Regions from separate parts of the Anaerotignum lactatifermentans genome, predicted to be linked through region 4. Evidence: a T-box and tRNA genes for the amino acid it is inferred to sense, from the RefSeq annotation. Region 4 holds a T-box; the other regions hold tRNA genes.
The links. A T-box is a leader RNA that pairs with one kind of tRNA and senses whether it is charged. The one in region 4 lies ahead of leuS (leucine--tRNA ligase), so its partner is inferred to be a tRNA-Leu.
Positions count from the first base shown of each region.

Region 1: it encodes a tRNA-Leu, which carries the amino acid that the T-box ahead of leuS (leucine--tRNA ligase) is inferred to sense. The anticodon was not compared.
Region 2: it encodes a tRNA-Leu, which carries the amino acid that the T-box ahead of leuS (leucine--tRNA ligase) is inferred to sense. The anticodon was not compared.
Region 3: it encodes a tRNA-Leu, which carries the amino acid that the T-box ahead of leuS (leucine--tRNA ligase) is inferred to sense. The anticodon was not compared.

Region 1 covers NZ_JADCKK010000013.1:43,381-48,631, forward strand. Annotated here, with positions in the region: gene INF29_RS05125 (TraX family protein) at 1-475, shown strand, start outside; gene INF29_RS05130 (hypothetical protein) at 498-647, shown strand; gene INF29_RS05135 (hypothetical protein) at 716-1,153, opposite strand; gene INF29_RS05140 (hypothetical protein) at 1,288-1,443, shown strand; tRNA gene INF29_RS05145 (tRNA-Leu) at 1,622-1,705, shown strand; gene INF29_RS05150 (nuclear transport factor 2 family protein) at 1,976-2,554, opposite strand; gene INF29_RS05155 (hypothetical protein) at 3,408-3,569, opposite strand; gene INF29_RS05160 (winged helix-turn-helix domain-containing protein) at 3,764-4,117, shown strand; gene selD (selenide, water dikinase SelD) at 4,114-5,145, shown strand; gene yedF (sulfurtransferase-like selenium metabolism protein YedF) at 5,158-5,251, shown strand, end outside.
Region 2 covers NZ_JADCKK010000001.1:64,652-69,902, reverse strand. Annotated here, with positions in the region: gene INF29_RS00375 (recombinase family protein) at 1-1,318, shown strand, start outside; tRNA gene INF29_RS00370 (tRNA-Leu) at 1,508-1,592, shown strand; gene INF29_RS00365 (hypothetical protein) at 1,670-1,948, shown strand; gene INF29_RS00360 (hypothetical protein) at 2,051-2,332, shown strand; gene INF29_RS00355 (hypothetical protein) at 2,326-2,760, shown strand; gene INF29_RS00350 (DUF3267 domain-containing protein) at 2,721-3,374, shown strand; tRNA gene INF29_RS00345 (tRNA-Leu) at 3,438-3,522, shown strand; gene INF29_RS00340 (CarD family transcriptional regulator) at 3,561-4,076, opposite strand; gene INF29_RS00335 (HIT family protein) at 4,321-4,731, opposite strand; gene INF29_RS00330 (ferritin-like domain-containing protein) at 4,804-5,251, opposite strand, start outside.
Region 3 covers NZ_JADCKK010000001.1:75,347-80,597, reverse strand. Annotated here, with positions in the region: gene INF29_RS00440 (ABC-F family ATP-binding cassette domain-containing protein) at 1-1,204, shown strand, start outside; gene ltaE (low-specificity L-threonine aldolase) at 1,210-2,241, shown strand; gene INF29_RS00430 (LysO family transporter) at 2,247-2,528, shown strand; gene INF29_RS00425 (lysine exporter LysO family protein) at 2,525-3,109, shown strand; tRNA gene INF29_RS00420 (tRNA-Leu) at 3,199-3,286, shown strand; gene mobV (MobV family relaxase) at 3,634-4,575, opposite strand; partial or broken gene INF29_RS00410 (replication initiator protein A) at 4,763-5,159, opposite strand.
Region 4 covers NZ_JADCKK010000032.1:21,788-27,038, reverse strand. Annotated here, with positions in the region: gene trhA (PAQR family membrane homeostasis protein TrhA) at 132-779, shown strand; T-box leader at 982-1,200, shown strand; gene leuS (leucine--tRNA ligase) at 1,260-3,671, shown strand; gene INF29_RS09090 (4'-phosphopantetheinyl transferase family protein) at 3,760-4,413, shown strand; gene INF29_RS09085 (murein hydrolase activator EnvC family protein) at 4,516-5,251, shown strand, end outside.

The DNA of each region.
Region 1 (5,251 bases), on a different contig from region 4:
TTTTCATGCGTATTCCATGGAAGCAGGGACATTTCCCTTCTATTTTGCGTATCAGAATGTATTTTTTACATTATTTCTGGGATTGGTATGTTTGACTGGTTTAGAAGCCGTTTCACAGAGAAATCGTAATTTGGACAGAAAAGAAAAAGCAAAGGGGCTTTTGCTGCAAATAGGAATCATTGCCATAGTGGCATCTGTGGCAGAACTTTTGAAGTGCGATTATGGTGCACAAGGGATTATCTTCATAGCCGGTTTCTATATTTTTCGGAAAAGTCATGTTTTGCAAGTCGTGATGTTTCTTGTTTTGTATATGGCTACAACAGGAAATCAGCCGCCAACTTATACAATGATCGCAGCTTTCTTGTTATTGCTTTATAATGGGAAACGGGGAAAATGGAAGGCAAAATATTTGTTTTACTGGTTTTATCCAATCCATATATTCGTTTTGTATGTTATCGCTCAACTATTTTTATAACGAATGAAAAGAGGGGGATATTATGAAAAATTGGCAAGTGCTCATTGGCTTGATGGCTATTGCAATTGCGATTCTCATTAGCGGAATGCTTATTTCAAATGCGATTCAAGAGGCAAGCTCCAATATTCTGCAGGGATTTACTGCTTTGGGTGAGCTCATTAGATCGTCATAAACCAATGATCGCCAACGGAAAAATGGCTGCTAAGATGTCTTAGCAGCCATTTTAAGTGGAAATAATTTTCATTCTTCGATGCTTTGGGCAAAGAGTTTTACAGAGCTGCAAGAACCATCGTCATTATAGATATAAATCTCATAGGTGCCTTTTGCAGTGTGACCGTAACCCTCGCCATGAAGTTGGGGATCGAAATGATCTATCATCAGATTTTGTTTCGCTTCTAACCTTCCGCCAACTAATTTGCAGCCACAGGGGTATTTCACACGATAAATAAAACCATTGGAGCCTGCATTTTCGATACAAAATATCAGGTTTCCTGATTTGTGATAAAACTGATATCTGCCTTCGCCAATGAAGTCTGTTTCCATGCTTATAGATACGCCGCCTGCTTGGGGGTCACCAAGATTTTTGAGAGAGGTTGTATCACTGGAGGCAAAAGCGGTGACGGAAGAATGTGTCAATAGGAAACTCAAAAGACAAGAGATAAAAAGCTTTGATTTCATAGAAATACCACCTTTCTGTCATGGATACCCTTTCTATGATGATCATAACATTTACTACATATGTAGTCAATATTTTGATGCTGTGGAAATGGGTATTTCTATCAGAAATGCAGATGGATTAGGTGGATTTTTGCATGGGCAAAGGAAAATTGTGCAAGAAAGGGATAGATGGAAAAAGGAATCAAGGGATGTTTGAAGTTTGGCAAAAACATGTATATCAATTTCTAAAGGGAAAGCTATGGTGTGAAAGACCGCATATATGGCAGGCAAATAAAGAGGAAAGGGAATGAAGAACGCAGAAAAGGCAAAAGAGGGGGTTGTGTCAAGGATATGGTTCATAAAGTAGAGGCGAAAAAGGCGGATATCTACAGGGTTGTATCAGAATCTATACAAAAATGAGAAAAAATTATAAAAAAACACTTGCTTTTTTATTCCTTCTATGATATTATTATCAAGCAGTTTCGATTCGCGGCTGTGGCGGAACTGGCAGACGCACCAGACTCAAAATCTGGCGGTAGTGATATCGTGTGGGTTCGAGTCCCACCAGCCGCACTGAAGAAACCTTGAGAAATCAAGGTTTCTTTTTTTTCGTGTTGCATTTTGTGTTGCATTACTGAAAATGTTCGGAAAAATAGCATCGCGAAGAAATGGACATGATTTTCAACATACGTTTTCATTTTCCATCATATTTGCGTAGTCAGGAGAAGCTGTAAAGCAGAGATGAAAACAGTCAACAGCAAGTTTGAAATTTCCGTGCTACACCCTTTTGCTCTGTATGATCTTGTTTTTTTATTGGAATCCCATATCACGCAGCATTACTGTTTAAGAAAAAGCTTCATTAATGTTTTCTGCGTAGCTGACCAGACCGCCTGTGATGGCATCGGCTAAATCATTATCTGGCACAATGAGCCAATTGTTTTCGCCTTTTACCAGAGAAATATCCACTTCTTTGGTGTAAGTTGTATCTTTGTTATTGGCAATGGCAGAAATCATTGCTTCTGTGGATTTTTGTTCTAATTCTTCTTCAGACAATCCTGCGAAAGCCAGTGAAATCATTTCAGAGATTGCTTGACTCATGGCATTTGCCATATCCACATTTGTGATGGACACTTTAACTGTTGCAGTGTCACCTTCTTCTGTGGAAGAAAGGATTTCAAAAGTCAGGTTTTCCACAAAAGCTTTGCCGGTTTCTTCATTTTCCAAGTCGGAAATGGCATCATCTGCGGTATCTGTTGTTTCACTGGTATCGTTGGTATACTTATCAATGGTTTCCAGATCAAGGTTCTGGAACGCTGTCAGATAGTTCGTGACAGCTGTTTCTGGAGATTCTCCACCAGAGCAGCCAACAAAGGCAAATACCATTGCCAAAGTTGTCAAGAAAGCAAGAAATTTTTTCAGCATATACATTCCCCCTGAATGGCTGCCGCGTGATATGGAATTGCACACAATGAGATGTTTGCAAAAGAAAATATTCAGTTTTTCTGGAAAGATTCCTCCCCATCTTCTGGCAGTATTGTATTTTGGGAAAAATCTGCATATTTTTGATAGTCAGATAATTCCTGCGACCTTTCGATAGAAGCTTTCTTTCCTGTATCATTTCATTTTCTATACGAATCGTTCAATTCCTTCTCATCCCCTTTGATATTTGATGCCATGAACAAAACACTGGTGCCAGCAGATATTTAGATCAGCGACAATCAAATGCAGAGAAGGAAAGTCATTTGAACAGTAATGAAAAATATATATTTTGTTATTTTGAAAAAAGAGGCAGACCCCTAAGCACCTGGAACCGAAGTTCGTCGCTTATCTGTAAAAAAAGTCTGCCTCTTATATAACCAATATAAAGGATATGAGGAAAGAAAGCAAGATGAAAAAAGCTTTACAATGAGTGGTTTGCTGATTACGGCAGAATCTTCTACCGCCGTCGTTGGTTATGATGCCGTCAACGCCATCCAAGAAGATTCTGCCAAATCATAACAGACAGTTCGGCACAAGCGGCGAAAACGCGACCTGTGTTCGAAGTTGAACTGTCTGTTGGTTAGAATATAACATGCTTTGCGTGGGAAAACAATCTTTTACAGGAAAGACTATTAGGTTTTTGAAGTGGGATTTTTTATAGTAATATGCACGCTACAATCGGCTCTTTTTAAACAAACAATCCTTTTATACAAGAAAAAAACACCCGAAGTCCTTCATGTCATAAGGATTTCGGGTGTCTTTGTTTTTTTATGAAGCAGCCTATAAAGCATACGCATCATTTTTGTTCTTCTGTCTTTTTCATAATCCAGCATTTTCTCGTACATTCATCGCAATTTTTCCGGCACAGGGCACTGCCATCGCTGCGGACGGCACCGGCGTGCTTATAAGCCACATAACCCAGTGTCACACAAAGGATGATAAACAGAAATTGTCCCATACCATTCCTCCTTTTATATGAGTGGTTTTTTCGTGGTGTTTTTATTATCATACCAGAAATTCCGAAAAGACGCAAAGGATTATGCAAAAAGCATATGGCAAAAGTCAATAAAAACTGCTATAATAAGACGGATTCAGCCGAAAGGCTTTTCTTTTTGAAAGCGTTATTTTTTTAAAAGAATAACGAGGTGATTTATGAAACAGGATTTACATTATGATATGAAAGTGCGCATCATGGGAGAGGAAAAAGCCTTTGGTCCGGGTGTGGCACAGCTTTTGAAAGGTATAGAAGAAATGGGTTCCATGCAGAAAGCCGCGGAGAAAATGGGGCTTTCTTACAGCAAAGCATGGAAAATGATGAAAACAGCGGAACAGGAACTGGGCTTTGCCCTGACGGAACGCAGCAGCGGCGGCAAGGACGGCGGCGGTTCTGTTGTAACAGAAGAAGGCAGAGAAATGATGCAGCGATATGGAAATTTCCTCTCTGCTTTGCAGACAGAGGCAGATCGTTTGTTTTCTATTTATTTTCAGAGGGAAGGTGAGAAATGATGCCGGAAGAGATTGTATTTTGCAAAGGCGGCGGATGTACGGCAAAACTGGGCGCAGGCGTATTGGAACGCGTCCTTTCCCGTCTGCCAAAACCGGAGAAAAAAGACGAAAACCTGCTCATTGGCTTTGAAAGCTCTGATGATGCGGCAGTTTATCGAATTTCAGAAGATACTGCCATTGTGCAGACATTGGATTTTTTTCCGCCAATGGTGGAAGACCCTTATATTTTTGGACAGATTGCTGCAGCTAATGCCCTCAGCGATATTTATGCCATGGGCGGCGATGTGCGGACAGCCTTGAATATCGTTTGTTTCCCGGAAAAAATGGACTTGAACATTTTGGGGAAAATCATGCAGGGAGGCAGTGAAAAAGTTATAGAGGCGGGAGGAACTCTCGCAGGCGGTCATTCCATTGCCGACGCAGATGTGAAATATGGGCTTTCTGTCATGGGAACCATCCATCCAGACCGCATCTTTCCCAATGATGGCGCGCAGAAAGGCGATGTGCTTTTATTGACAAAACCCTTGGGTGTTGGCATTGTCTGCACGGCGAATCGTATGGGAGAGGCTTCTCTGGAAGCTATGGACATGGCTGTCCGTTCCATGACAACTTTGAACAAATACGCTTCGGAAATCATCAGAAAATATGATGTCCATGGCTGTACGGACGTGACAGGCTTTGGTTTTCTGGGGCATTTGAAGGAAATGCTGGCAAAAGGGCTTAGTGCGGAGATTGATTCCATCCGTATCCCTCATATTCCAGAAAGTCTGGCTTACGCTGACGGATTTTTCCTCACAGCGGCAGCCCAGCGAAACCGGAACCATGTGGGTGATTTAGTGCAATTTTGCGGTGTGCCTTTTGCGGTGGAAGAACTGCTTTTTGACCCTCAGACTTCCGGCGGCTTGCTGGTGAGCATGCCTAAAGAGGATGCCCAGCAGGCGTTAGCGGAAATTGCGGCTTTAGGTTTGCCCTGTGGCATCGTTGGAAAAGTTATGAAAAAAGAAACACAGAAGATTGTGGTATTATAGGAGGAAACAGAAATGGAAAGAGTAGACGCACGCGGAAAAACTTGTCCTTTGCCGGTTATCGAAACAAAAAAAGTACTGGAAAGCATGACAGAAGGTACTGTGGAAG
Region 2 (5,251 bases), on a different contig from region 4:
GGACAACCGCCCTGAATTTCAGAAGATGATTAAAGACAGCGCAAAGGGCTTGTTTGATGTTGTCCTTGTCTGGAAATTAGACCGCTTTGCACGAAACCGTTATGATAGCGCACGCTACAAAAATCTCTTGAAAAAGAACGGTGTGAAAGTCATTTCCGCAAGGGAAAATATCTCCGAGGGCAGCGAGGGAATTATTCTGGAAGCTATGCTGGAGGGCTATGCAGAATACTACTCTGCGGAACTTTCTGAAAAGGTTATTCGAGGTCTGACTGACAATGCGCTGAAATGTAAATACAATGGCGGTACTGTCCCGATGGGATATTACATTGACGAACAGCAGTTTTATCAAATCGACCCCAAGACCGCCCCGGTGGTACTGGAAATGTTTACAAAGTACAGCGAGGGTGCGACCATGCAGGAACTTGTCAATCTGTTAAACAGCCGGGGTATGCGTTCCATTCGTGGCGGGAAAATCACATTGAATATTATGAACCACCTGCTAAAGAACCGCCGTTACATGGGAGAATACAGCTATCGTGATGTAGTCAAGGAGGACGGTATTCCGGCGATTGTCCCGAAAGAGTTGTTTGAACGGGTACAGGAACGGCTGGCAAAGAACAAAAAAGCTCCTGCCCGTCACAAAGCCGAGGATGATTACCTTTTGACAACGAAGCTGTACTGTGGGAAATGCGGCTCTTTCATGGTGGGAGAAAGCGGCACAAGCCATACAATGAAAGTACACCGTTATTATCGCTGTGTGAATACTAAGAAAAAGAAGCTCTGTGACAAGAAAGCGGTCAAGAAAGACTGGATTGAAGATTTGGTTGTCAATTATACCATGAAAGCAATTATGAATGATGAAGTCATGGAGCGGCTGATTGATACGCTGATGGAGTTGCAGAAGAAAGAAAGCACCGACCTGCCACTTTTGAAAAAACAGCTTGCAGAAACGGAAAAAGGTATTAACAATATGCTCAACGCTATTCAAGCAGGGATTTTTACCCCATCCACCAAGCAAAGGCTGGACGAGTTGGAAGAAACAAAAAGCCAGCTTGAAGTCAGCATTTTGCAGGAAGAAATGCACAAACCCCTGCTTACAAGAGAACAGATAGCATTTTTCATTTACCGTTTCCGCAAGTTTGATGTGACAAAGCGGGAACAGCGGCAAAGGCTGATCGACAGCTTTGTAAATGCGGTGTATCTTTATGAGGACAAGATAATCCTTACTTTCAACTATAAGGATGGTTCCAAGACTATCACTCTGGCAGATGTTGAGGGTTCGGATTTATCCTCATTCGGTGCATCCAAGAAAAAATGACTTGCAAATGCAAGTCATTTTTTTTGTTTTCGGTGGGACGAGAAACAACCTGCAATAGACGTTTTTGTCCCGGTTTTGCATGATATACAAAATACTTGAAAATTTTTTAGCAAAAAGTGTTGACAAGAAGATAAATTTATAGTATTCTAACTAAGCAAAGAAAAACATGTACAGAAAAAAGTACAATATGCGGATGTGGCGGAATTGGCAGACGCGCTAGATTCAGGTTCTAGTGGACATTACGTCCGTGCAGGTTCAAGTCCTGTCATCCGCATCTGAAAAGGCCATTGCAGAAGCAGTGGTCTCTTTTTTTATCTCAGGCTTTCAAAGGACAGATTAGGAGGAAAGAAAATGAGTTTGGACAGAACCAGAAGATGGATGCGTTTTTGTTGTTTGATCGGTTTGTTCTGCGTCATCTATACGATTTTTACAGGGGATTATTCTGGAAAAAGCCCACTGATGTGGATTGGCATTGCCTTCATTGCGGCGGCGGCGTTTATTTATTTTCGCCATGGGGTTTGCTGTCACTGTGGCAGACGATTGCCTATCCATGACATTTATCAGGGGAAATTCTGCCCCTACTGCCGGGGAGATCTTCACATGAATTCCTCTGTACCACCTAAGAAATAAATCAAAGAGCGGATGTTTCCATGACAGGAAATGTCCGTTTTTTGTTTAGAAGATGGCTTTTCTTCCATACTTATGCTATGATGAAAAAAAGGGGGGATTGCCATGACATGGAAGAAACTGCGGAAAAAATATAAGATGTGGTTGACGTTGGCAGTGGTGTTTTTGATTTTGGCGATACTTTGCGGTATATTGCAGTATGGAAATTGGGATAAGCTTTGCTTTGGCGCGGCATTCTTTAGTGTGATCATGGTGATTTATGTGATGCTCCGTTATGGCAGATGCAGGGTCTGTTATAATTTGCTGGACCCTTATGTCCTGTTCCATGGGGGGCACTGCAAGTTCTGCGGTACACCTGTGGAGGATGAGGAGGAGAAGAAATGCTGACTTTTCGGAATATGCGTGAAATGACAAAAGACGAAATCAAGGTTTTTTTGCGGGAAGGTAAGAAGATCGGCTGTGCCGTGGATACAAAAGAAGAACGGCAGGAATTGCTGGAAGCACTTTCTCGTTCCAAAGAAACGGGATTCCCTCAGTTTGTACTGGTATATGAAAAAGATGTGCTCATGGGCTTTCTTTTCATTTACGGAGAGGAAGGGCATACTTGGATTATCCACAATGCCGACGAAAAGACATACGAACAGGAAAAGGAAATGCTGGCTTATGGTCGGGACTTATGCAAAAAATTGGGCAATGAAAAGCTGGCAAAATGTTTTCAGCAACAGCTCGAAGAAGTGGAATGCATGGGGAAAAGCCATCGGGAGGCACGGATAGCATGGATCGAAGAAAACAACAGGAAAAAGAAAGAAAACTGACAGCGGCAGAACAGAAGCGGAAGGAAATGTTCCTAGAGAAAAAAGCCGCATTGGAAGCAGAAGGCTTTGAAGCCCATGACCTGACTATTTCTGCGGTTTATGCCAATGTTATGGCGTTGGTGCTGGCTTTGCCCATTGTGTTGGTGCTTTGGGCAGTTTTTGTCTGGAAAAATGGGCATGGTTCCATTTCCAGCCCCATGCTGCTGGGGGTGCTGGTGTTGTTTTTCCTGCTCCTTGTGGTTCATGAAGCCATCCATGGTCTGTTCTGGTCTTTTTTCGCAAAAAATAAATGGAAATCCATTTCCTTTGGCATCATGTGGAACTCTTTGACACCGTACTGCACCTGTCAGGAGGAATTGACAAAGGGACAGTATGCCATTGGCGGGGTCATGCCTTGTGTGCTGCTGGGGATTCTGCCGGCAATTGCGGCTATTTTTGGGGGAAACTTGCCTTTGTTTTGGCTGAGTGCCCTGATGATTCTAGCGGCTGGCGGCGATTTGACCATTCTTTGGAAGTTATTTCGTTTTCGCGGTTCTAAAGGAGAGGTGCGGTTTCTGGATCACCCTTATGAGGCGGGTTTGGTAATTTTTGAAAGAACTTTTTCAAAAGTTTAAAAAAGTTGTTGACAAAGAACCTGTTTTATAGTATGATAGTCAAGCGAGTTCAAAAAAGCATATGCGGATGTGGCGGAATTGGCAGACGCGCTAGATTCAGGTTCTAGTGGACATTACGTCCGTGCAGGTTCAAGTCCTGTCATCCGCATCCAGAAAAAAGACCATCGTAGAAACGATGGTCTTTTTTTACGCCAGTTGCTTTTCTTCTGCAAAACGCTGCTGTACTTCTGTGCGGATTTCTCCCGGTTCTTTGCCAAGAGCTGCCGCCAGTTCCCCATAAAGAAGGCATTCCGCCTGTTTCAGATACCGCTGTTCTGTTTGCGAAATGTGTTTTCCCACACGGGCGTTTTCTTCGATTTTCTGATAAAGGGATTTCATTAACTGCAAATACTGCATACAGTCGTGGGTGTTCAGCATTTCGCTGTAGTGATTGGCTGTTTCTTTGTGGTCCCGGCTGCGGAAAGGCTCCGCGGAGATGTGGCTGATGTTGTCCAGATAGCTTTTTGCCTCAGCAGCAGAAATGACGGGACGCATGAATGCCCGGGTGGAAACGGAAACGTGGATGGTTTCAGAAAAGGGGGAGAAAAGCGGAATCAGGGTGTAGTATAGGCGGCCATCTTTTTGCTGGGGAAGGGGCGCAACGTCTGCTACGCGGCATACGCCTGTATTACCATAAAAAACCAACTGATCTTTTCGATACATGAAAACACTCCTTTCGCTTTTCCTGTGCTGTTTTTAGGATTTCCCAGAAAAACCCTTCGTATTCAGTGTATCACTGTTTTTTGCCCAAAATCAAAGGAGAAATGGGGCAAAAACGCATTTTTGTGAAGGATGCGCAGGGGGCGAAAAGCAGGTTTTGTGCAGAAGTTCTAGGGGTTGTTGGTGAATTTTTCGCAAAAAAGGCATAAAAAAACCCCTTTCAAAAGAAAGGGGTTTTTGTGTCTGTTTACAGGCTCATTTCCAGTTTTTTGCGCATGTCTTCGATCTGTTCGTCTGTCAGATCCATGGGTTTGTATGCAATGGTGATGCCGTCGTTTTCATAACGAGGAATCAGGTGCAGATGGAAATGGAATACAGTCTGACCGGCAACGGTGCCGTTGTTCTGCATCACGTTCATGTGGTCAAAGCCCAGTCTTGCTTTCATTTCTCTGGCAATGATGGCAGCCAGACGGAACAGTCTGCCGGCTTTGTCCGGATCGATTTCAAAGATGTTGGCAACGTGTTCCTTCACCAGAATCAGCACATGACCTTCGTTGGCAGGGAAACGGTCCAGAATTACCTTAAATTCATCGTTTTCATATATAGTGGCGGAGCCAAATTCCCCCGACACGATTTTACAGAAAATACAGTCGCTCATAAGTATTCATCCTTTCGTATGTGATTTGCTATCAGTATAGCACGAAAGGAAGGAGATTGCACAGATTTTTGTTCAAAAATATTTGCTGAACAGATAGGTCAATGCGTTGGCATGGCTCTGCTTATCTGTGAGAATCTCGAAAAACAGGTCACGAAGGGCACCGTCAGGCACTGCCAGAAAGAAATTCCGGTAGAAATCTGCCGCATCCAGTTCCTGCATAAGGGTTTCCTCCAGATAAGTTTTGGGGTCGATGACTTCCAGTGTGGATGGTGTCTGGCTCTCGTTGGGGGTTTCCGGTGTTTCTCCCGTAATGAGAAACAGGGCTTCCCGCAGGTTTTTCAGATGCTTTTTCTCGTCCAGATACATGGATTTGAGCATATCGGCAGAGGGGGAGAGGACAGGGGCTTCCGTCAGTAACCGGCGGTAGCGGTTCGCAAGCTGGGCGGTTTCCTCTGCGGCAACTTTCAGCAGTGCCAGCAGACGATCGTCCTCTGCCAGTTCTGCAATGGCAGGGTCTTTG
Region 3 (5,251 bases), on a different contig from region 4:
GGGTGTTACCAATGAATTCCATTATGTAAAAATGAAAGAACTGACTGGTACTCAGAAAGTGAAAGTCCTGCTGGCACAGGCGCTCTTCGGCAATCCTGACATTCTGCTGCTGGACGAACCTACCAACCATCTGGATCTGCACGCCATCAAATGGCTGGAAAACTTCCTGATGGACTTTGAAAATACCGTGATTGTCGTATCCCACGACAGACATTTCCTGAATAAGATTTGTACCAACATCGCCGACATCGACTATGGCAAAATCACCATGTTCGTTGGTAACTACGATTTCTGGTACAGCTATACACAGATGACCCAGCGTCAGTTGAAAGACCAGAACAAACGTGTGGAACAGAAAATCAAAGAATTGCAGGAATTTATCCAGCGTTTCAGCGCTAACGCTTCCAAAGCAAAACAGGCAACCAGCCGTAAAAAACTGCTGGATAACCTGCAGATGGATACCATCAAACCTTCTTCCAGAAGATATCCTTTCTGCAGCTTCAAACAGGATAGAGAAGTGGGCAATGACGTACTGCTGGTAGAAGGTCTGTCCAAGACCATTGATGGCAAAAAAGTGCTGGATAACGTAAGCTTTATGATTCGTCCTAATGACAAAGTTGCTTTCGTAGGCAAAGACGAAATTGCAAGAACTACACTGTTCCGTATCCTCATGGGTGAGCTGGAACCCGATGAAGGTACTTTCAAATGGGGTATTACCACAAAGACAGCTTACTTCCCCAAAGACAATGCGGAATACTTCGACGGCTGCCATGATTCTTTGATTGAATGGCTGCGTCCTTTCGCAAAAGAAGGGGAACAGTATGACGCGGATATCCGTGGCTGGCTGGGCAGAATGCTCTTCAGCGGCGAAGAAGCCCTGAAAGAAGCAAACGTGCTTTCCGGTGGGGAAAGAGTACGCTGTATGCTGTGTAAAATGATGATGAGCGGCGCAAACGTTATGATTCTGGATGAACCCACTAACCATCTGGATCTGGAATCCATCACCGCACTGAACGAAGGTCTTATGGAATACAAAGGCACACTGCTGTTCGATTCCCATGACCATCAGTTCACACAGACCATTGCAAACAGAATCATCGAGATTCTGCCTGGCGGCATCATCGACAGACAGATGACCTTTGACGAATACATTGAAAGTGAAGAAATCGACGCAATCAGAGAAAAAATGACCGGGGAGGCGTAATCAGAATGATTAACGGAAAAATCGACTTGAGAAGCGACACCGTAACGGTGCCCACCGAGGAAATGCGGAAAGCCATGTATGAAGCTGTTGTGGGCGATGACGTTTATGGCGATGACCAGACTGTAAACGAACTGGAAGCGCTGGCAGCGGAAATCATGGGCAAGGAAGCTGGTCTGTTTGTACCCAGCGGCGTGATGAGCAATCAGCTGGCACTGTTTACCCATGTGAACCGTGGGGAAGAAGTGATTCTGCCTGATAACTGCCATATCGTAGCCCATGAAGCAGGGGCGGCTGCTATCATCGCAGGTGCACAGCTGCGTACTGTTCAGAATGTGGGTGGGGAAATGCCTCTGGATATCATCGAAAAATATATCCGCAAAGACCCTGAGGACATCCATCAGCCCAAAACAGCACTGATTACCTATGAAAATGCCGATTCCGACGGTCAGGTAAGAAGTCTGGAATACATGAAGAACGTGAGAGAACTGGCTGACAAATACCACCTGCCTATCCATCTGGACGGCGCACGTATTTTCAACGCAGCTACCGTTTTGGGTGTAGAAGCAAAAGAAATCGCGCAGTATGCGGACAGCGTTTCCGTTTGCCTGTCTAAAGGTCTGTGCGCACCTGTAGGCTCTGTACTGGTGGGCAGCAAGGAATTTATTGCCGTTGCCAGAAGAAAACGTAAAATCATCGGCGGCGGTATGCGTCAGGTAGGTATCCTTGCGGCAGCAGGCAAAATCGCCCTGAATGTCATGAGCAAACGCCTGCAGGAAGACCATGACAATGCAAAATACATGGCAGAAGCCCTTTGCGGTGTGAAAGGTCTGGAAGTTTATAAAGAAAGACAGCAGATTAATATGGTATTTTTCCGTTTGAAAGATTATCCTCTGTCCTCCGCGGAACTGGTGGACTATATGGCAAAACATGATGTTATCATCAACGGTGAAGATAACGGCATCATGCGTTTTGCTACCCATAAATATGTAACAAGAGAAGAAATCGACAAAGTGGTCGATCTGATGAAACAGGTATAAGACTTATGGCGAAGATATTTATTGTACTGGCTTTGGGGTTTGTTGTGGGCTTCCGCGGCATCCTCAAAGAAAAAGGACTGAAGATCAACGCCAAACTGCAAACTGTTTGGCTGATGCTGCTCATATTCTGTATGGGCGTCAGCATCGGCAGAAATGGTGACATCATACAGGCTTTGCCGTCTTTGGGCGGCAAGGCTTTGTTGTATGCGGTTTTGGCGGTGATTGGCTCCATTGTGGTGGTGTATCTGCTGACAAAGGTGTTTTTGCGGAAGGGGGCAAATGAATGAGCAAAGCGATTCTCATTGCCCTTGTGCTGGGCATCGGCGCAGGTGTCGTCATGCCGGAGGGCGTCAGCGGCTTTCTGGATACGGCATCTTCTTATATGCTGTTGATTCTGCTTTTTTCCGTGGGCATTGATATGGGCGTGAACCGGGAAGTATTTGGGCAGATTCGCCGGATGGGTCTGCGGATACTGGTGATTCCTCTGGGGGTCATTCTGGGCTCTCTGGCAGGGGGCGCAGTTTGCGCTATGATTCTGCGTATGGATGTAAAGGAAGGTCTTGCCATCACTTCCGGTTTGGGTTGGTACAGCCTGTCCGGTATCCTCATGACAGAGGCAGGCAATCCCATTGGCGGTACCATTTCCTTCCTGTCCAATGTGTTCCGGGAAGTGTTGACATTTCTGCTGGTGCCTGTGCTGGCAGGCAGAAACGTCTATACAGCCATTGCCCCCGCAGGCGCAACGGCTATGGATACCACATTGCCCCTGTTGAGTAAGTATACAGACAGTAAGACAGCCATACTGGCTTTCGTCAGCGGTGTCATCTGCACATTGGCTATGCCGGTGCTGGTTCCGCTGTTCTGTTAAAAAATTTGAAAAAAAAGTGTTGACAAAGTTCTGGTTTTGTATTATGATATCCAAGTCAGCTGAAAACAGCAAGACACAAAACCAGATATGCGGATGTGGCGGAATTGGCAGACGCGCTAGATTCAGGTTCTAGTGGGCATTACGCCCGTGCAGGTTCAAGTCCTGTCATCCGCACCAGACCATGATAATCCGAACCCGGTTCCAATCGGGGACGGATTCGGATTTTTAGTATATCTATGCTAAAGCAAAAGCGGCGGTATCATAACGATACCGCCGCTTTTGTTATACGCTTTTATGTTGTTCTGCTTCCTTTGCCCTCTGTGCTTTCCATTCTTCAAATTCTTTCTGCCCCTCCGGGCTGGCAAAGAATTTCTGAATTTCGGGAAGCAAGCACCGGGCAAGGGCATTTATCTCATACTGTGGGATTTTGTCCGAGTGCTTTTCTGCCATAGCTCGCCTTTCTTTATTCAGTTGTCAAGGTACAATGCCGCATAGGGGCGGCGTAAAAATCTGCTTATAATCAATCACCTTTCCTTTGTGTGTCGCTGTTGCCGTTTCAATTCCGCCAGCACCTCCGGCGGGATACGGTCAACAAGTTTCTGAATGTTCTGTAGTTCGCTTTCCAGCTTCGCCCGTTCCATACGGTCTTTCATCTTGCCGTTTTCACTGGCTCTGGCTCTTGCTTCCAGCTTTTCATTTTCAGCTAACAGGTCACTTATCGTGACCTTGTATTTTTTGAGCTGCCCGGAGAAATTCTCCATCTGGGGAAACCACTTTTTCAGCATGGAGAGGGCTTCCTCTTTCTTCTTCCCTGCATTGAACGGGGTAATGCCGTCCAGCGTGGCTTCAATAGCTCTTGCCTGTTTGGAGAGATTGACCGCCTGCTTGAACAGCCGGGTGGGAATATGCTTCCTGCCTGTCTTGCTGGCACTTTCTCCACGCTCCAAGTCTGGATATTTCTCCACCATATAGGCGTGAAAATCGTCCTGCCACTTTGTGAGGTTGGCTCTGTTCCCAATAATCTCCTTTGCACACAGCCGGTTGTCCTGCGTCAGTGGAACAAAGACCAAATGCAGATGGGGTGTTTTTTCGTCCATGTGTACCACCGCCGACACGATATTTTCTTTGCCTACCCGGTTAATGAGGAAGTCAGCCGCCCTCTGAAAAAACGCCTGTATCTCCTTTGGGGGGTTGCCCTTGAAAAACTCCGGGCTGGCGGTAATCAGCGTATCGACAAACCGAGTACTGTCCTTACGGGTACGGCAGCCTGCCTGTTCAATACGGTTCTGTATAAAGTGGTAGTACCTGCCCTCCGGCTTGACAATGTGGAAATTGTACTTGCTCCGGCTGGTGTCAATGTCGGGATTGCTGGCGTACTGTTCCTTTTGCCTTTCGTGATGGGCTTCCAGCGGTCTTGCCGGGTTGCCCTTGTGCTTTTCAAATCGCAAAATTGCGTGTTGTGCCATAAACTCCTTTCCTCGTTCCTTTCCCTTCCGTTCCCGGGGTTTTCCACAAGGAAAATCCCGCCCCAAATAGCTCTGATAGGATTGGAATGGAATCGATATAAATAAATCATTTTAATCTCTGTATTTCTATACCGTCCGATTTCGGTACTCCAAGAGGGCTGATTTTTGTACTCGTCAAGTACGGTTTTCAGCTCTCCGGCGTACCAAAATGGAAATTCAAGAAGTCAGAGATTGGAACTGCCCTCATAGGATTTTGGGTAAATGCGGTTGGGTTTTCCACAGCCCTGTTTCTTGATGTCGATCAGCTCTGCATACTGTAATTCCCGCAGGGTGTTGACTGCCTTTTGCCGCCCACAGTGAAGCAGGCCCACTACCTCACAGATGGGATAGTACAGGTAAATCCGTCCGTACTCGTCAGCCCATCCATTTTTGCGGGATAGGTCTGCCCGGCGCAGGATAAAGGCGTACAGCAGCTTTGCTTCATTGGATAATGGCTGATAGGTTGGTGCTTCAAACAGGAAATTGGGAAGCTGGGTGAAGCTCTGCGCCCGTTCCTGTTGGTAGTGATAGATAAACTTCGTCATAGTGTCTTATGGACAATTAGAAGCCCTGTTTTGAGAGTTAGCGATAAAGAATACCACCTGCCCTGGTTTGGTGTTCGGAAAGCCCCATAAAT
Region 4 (5,251 bases):
TTTATTATATAGTATTTCATACTATGTTTCAATATTTTTGTGTGTTTTGCTTCTTGTTACTATTTGGAATACGTGTTAATATATCAATATCTTAATATATAGTATTTAATACTAGATAAGGAGTTGATAGGATGTTAAAGAATGGTATAAAAGATCCTGTAAGTGCACTGACGCATTTTATTGGGTTATTAGCGTGTATCCCGTGTATTTTTGATTTGATTTTCCAAGCGTCACATCAAGATGCGATGACACAGGTGATTGGTTTTGCAATATTTGGTTTGTCCCTTGTTCTTCTATATGGTGCAAGCACAATATATCATACTTTATATGTTTCTGAAGCAAAGACAATACTTCTGCGCAGAATAGACCACATTATGATTTTTGTACTGATAGCAGGCACATATACACCTATATGTCTTGTTTCTCTGGCAGGACCATGGGGATGGACGATGCTTGCTTTGATTTGGATTTTAGCAATCGGCGGTGCAGTGATGAAAATATTCTGGATTCAGGCACCAAGATGGTTGTCAACATCTTTATATATTATCATGGGATGGTTGGCAGTCATTGCTTTCGTTCCATTGCAGAGAGCAGTTTCCTGGGATGGGGTGGGGCTGCTTCTGGCAGGAGGTCTGGCTTATACAGTTGGCGCTATTATATATGGATTGAAAAAACCGAATCTGGCATTGGCTGGTTTTGGATTCCATGAAATTTTCCATATATTTGTGATGATCGGCAGTGCATGCCATATAGCATTTATGTTTTTATACGTTCTTTGATTACCATAATTATATTATGTAAATAAATTGGCGCAGCAAAGGCAAGAAAAAACGTTGCAGCTGCTTTTTCTGGAAAATGTATACAAATTTTGGTGTGAAAACTGTCGTTTCAAGCTTTTTGAGAGGCTTTTCTCCTTCATTTAGAAAAAAATCCATAAAATCACTTGATTTCTTTTGGTAAATATGGTATAAATGTTTTCGAGAAAAGACATTGATAAGGAGTAGTACATTTGGTTGCTTATTCCAGAGAGTCGTTGGTTGGTGTGAAACGACAGAGCGAAAAATGGAACTGGCCTTTGAGTTTTCCGTGGAACGCCTTTGGTAAGTAGACGGCAACGGCTGCCCCCGTTATCGGGCATAAGAGTGTGTTTCTTTGGAAACAAACTAGAGTGGTAACACGGAGTGTCCCTTCGTCTCTAACGAGATGGAGGGATTTTTTTTGACAGTGCCCAAAACTGTAACACGAAGGAGGAATTCAAAATGAATCAGCGTTATGATTTTAGAGAAATTGAAAAAAAATGGCGTGCTGAATGGGAAAAGAATCCCATCAACAAAGAAGACGATGTAAAACCTAAATTTTACTGCCTGGATATGTTCCCTTATCCTTCCGGCACAGGTCTGCATGTAGGACACTGGAGAGGTTACGTTCTCAGTGACGTAGTCAGCAGATATAAAGTGCTGCAGGGCTATCAGGTACTGCATCCCATGGGCTGGGACGCATTCGGTCTGCCTGCAGAAAACTTCGCGATCAAAAACAACATCCATCCCAGCATTGCAACTGCAAACAACATTGCAAACGTAAAAAGACAGCTGCATGAAATCAGTGCAATCTATGATTGGGATAGAGAAGTAGATACAACTGATCCCAACTACTATAAATGGACACAGTGGATCTTCGTTCAGATGTTCAAACATGGTCTGGCTTATGAAAAAGAAATGCCTTTGAACTGGTGCCCTAGCTGTAAATGCGTACTGGCAAACGAAGAAGCTACTAACGGTACTTGCGAACGTTGCGGCGCTACTGTTACAAAGAAAAACCTGCGTCAGTGGATGCTGAAAATCACAGCATATGCTGATAGACTGCTGGAAGACCTGAAAACTCTGGATTGGTCTGACAAAGTTAAGAAGATGCAGTCTGACTGGATCGGCAAGAGCTATGGTGCAGAAGTAGACTTCAAAGTTGTAGGCAGTGACAAGAAAATCACAGTTTACACCACAAGACCTGATACACTGCATGGCTGTACTTTCATGGTACTGGCTCCTGAATATAAAGATATTCCCGAACTGACAACACCTGAATGCAAAGAAGCTGTTGAAAAATATTGCTTCGAAGCTTCCACAAAATCTTCCGTTGATCGTATGACCAACAAAGAAAAAACTGGTGTATTCACAGGCGCTTACTGCGTAAACCCTGTAAATGGCAAAGAAATCCCCGTTTGGGTTGCAGACTATGTACTGGCAGACTATGGTACAGGCGCAGTAATGTGTGTACCTGCTCATGACGAACGTGACTTCGAATTTGCTAAGAAATTCGATCTGCCTATCGTTCAGGTAATCCTGCCTGAAGGCGAAGAAGAAAAAGAACTGACAGAAGCTTACACAGGTGATGGTGTGATCATCAACTCCGGCGACTGGAATGGTATGAAAGCTTTCGAAGCAAAAGAAAAGGTTCCTCATATTATGGAAGAAAAAGGTCTGGGTAAAAAGACCGTTAACTATAAACTGCGTGACTGGGTATTCTCCAGACAGAGATATTGGGGCGAACCTATTCCCATCGTTCACTGCGAACACTGCGGCGCTGTAGCTGTTCCTGAAGATCAGCTGCCCGTACTGCTGCCTCAGGTAGAATCCTACAAACCTACAGATACAGGTGAATCTCCTCTGGCTCACATCGACGAATGGGTTAACACAACTTGCCCTCAGTGCGGCGGTCCTGCGAAGAGAGAAACAAACACAATGCCTCAGTGGGCAGGTTCTTCCTGGTACTTCCTGCGTTATGTAGATAACCATAACGATAAAGAACTGGCTAGCCAGGAAATGCTGAAAAAATGGGCGCCTGTTGACCTGTATGTAGGTGGTATCGAACATGCGGTTCTGCATCTGCTGTATGCTCGTTTCTATACAAAATTCCTGTATGACATCGGTGCAGTTCCTTTTGAAGAACCTTTCCAGAGACTGTTCAACCAGGGTATGATCACAAAGAACGGCAGCAAGATGAGTAAATCTCTGGGCAACGTTGTTTCTCCTGACGATCTGGTTCAGAACTATGGCTGCGACTCTCTGCGTATGTATGAACTGTTCGTAGGTCCCCCTGAAATGGATTGTGACTGGGACGACAGCGGTATCGACGGCGTATTCCGTTTCCTGAACCGTGTATGGAAACTGGTTTACAACAACAAAGACCTGAACATAACAGCTTCCAAAGATATGGAATATCTGCGCAACAAACTGGTTTATGACATCACAAATCGTCTGGAAGCATTGACAATGAACACTGTTGTCAGCGGTTTCATGGAATATACCAACAAGATCATCGATCTGGGCAAAAAAGAAGGCGGCGTAGACAAACAGACACTGGAAACACTGGTTGTTCTGCTGGCTCCTTTCGCACCTCATATTGCAGAAGAACTGTGGAAAGAACTGGGTCATGCTGAATCTGTATTTGATGCAGGTTGGCCTGAAGTAGACGAAAGCAAACTGGTACAGGATACTGTAGAAATTGCTCTGCAGGTTAGTGGTAAATTCCGTGACACTATGGTTGTTTCCGTTGATGCAGACAAAGATTCCGTTCTGGCACAGGCTAAAGAAGTTCTGGCTTCTCGTCTGGAAGGCAAAACTATCGTAAAAGAAATCTATGTACCTGGCAAGATTGTCAACATCATTGCAAAATAATCTAGGTATATGTGAAAAAGAATAAGGCGGTTGTTCTCATAACAAATAAGGCAACCGTCTTATTTGTGTGTCTGAAAGGAGGTGTGATATGGAAGTCTATTTGTTTTCACTGGCATCCTTGCAAAAGGAAGAGATACAACAAAAAGTGGTAAATTTACTTTTGGAAACAGATCGTATTTATATAGAAGAAATAAAATCACAGAAAAAGCGATTAACCTTTTTGGGAGGAAGAATTCTGCTGGAATATGTTGCCCATTTGCATGGATTAGATACCTTTCATCTAGCTTATGGAAAAAACGGCAAGCCTTACTTTTCTGATATTGGAGATTTTTTCTTCAATATTTCTCATAGTGGAGATTATCTTATTTTGGCTTGGAGTTGTCACGAAATTGGCGTTGATATGGAACAAATCCGTAAGGAATTGCCCAGATTTCCAGAAAAGATGCTTTCACCAACAGATTTTTCCTTTTGGAAAAAGCAAAACGATTTGGATAAGATTGGATGTTTTTTTGAATTATGGACAAGAAAAGAAAGTTATACGAAATTACATGGTGACAGCATATTTCGAAAAGCAAAAGAACTTTCTGTATCGGATGGAGAGCAGTTTCGAGAGTTTATGGGAACACCAGCTTCCTATTTTCACACCTGCCAATGGGACGACTATATGATTTCCGTCAGCACTTTGGAGGAAAAGGCGCATTTGTCCATTAAAATTGTTACATTGGAGGAAATAATTCCTTAATAAATAATTAAACATTTCAATTTTGTCTTTCAAAATCCGTCAAAATCAAGTATAATGTAACATGACGAAAAAAAGAAAATCTAAAAGTAAGAGGACGAGAATATGAAATTTTATCCATATAAGAAAATCATGTGCGTTCTTCTTTCCGCTTTTATATTGACTGCTGTCATTCCTGACAGCCGTTTGGTATATGCGAAAACAGTCAAAGAACTGCAAGCAGAGAGAGAAGAACTTTCTAAAAAAACAAAGGAAGCTCTGGCAGCGATTGATGATCTGAAAGATAAACAGCTTTCTCTGGAAGAAGAATTGAATACAATGGACCAGGCAATGAACAGCATTCAGGCAGAATTGGACAAAGCTGAAGCAGACCTGGCAACTATTACAGCTTCATTGGAACAATGCCAGAAAGATCTGGAAGAAGCAACACAAAAACGTGACGACCAGTTTGAACTTCTTGGCAAACGTATGAAATATCTGCAGCAGAAAGGTGCAGCAGGATATTTGGAAATTTTATTGGATGCACAGAGCTTTTCTGATTTGTTTTTGCGTATGCAGTACGTAAATGACATTATGGCTTATGATAAGCAGATGTTAGATGAATTGCAGGAAATTCAGAACACGATTTCTGAAAAGAAAACGCAGATTGAAGAAGAAAAAGCTGCACAGGAAGAAATTGTTGCTGACTACAACGCAAAAATGGCTAGTATGCAGGAAGTTGTAAATGAGAAAAAGACTTTGATTGCATCTTATGAAAGCGATGTAAACAAATATGAAGAATTGGTAGAAGCTAATAAAAAAGCAGACCAGGAAGTTTTGAATCAGATTGCAAAACAGCAGG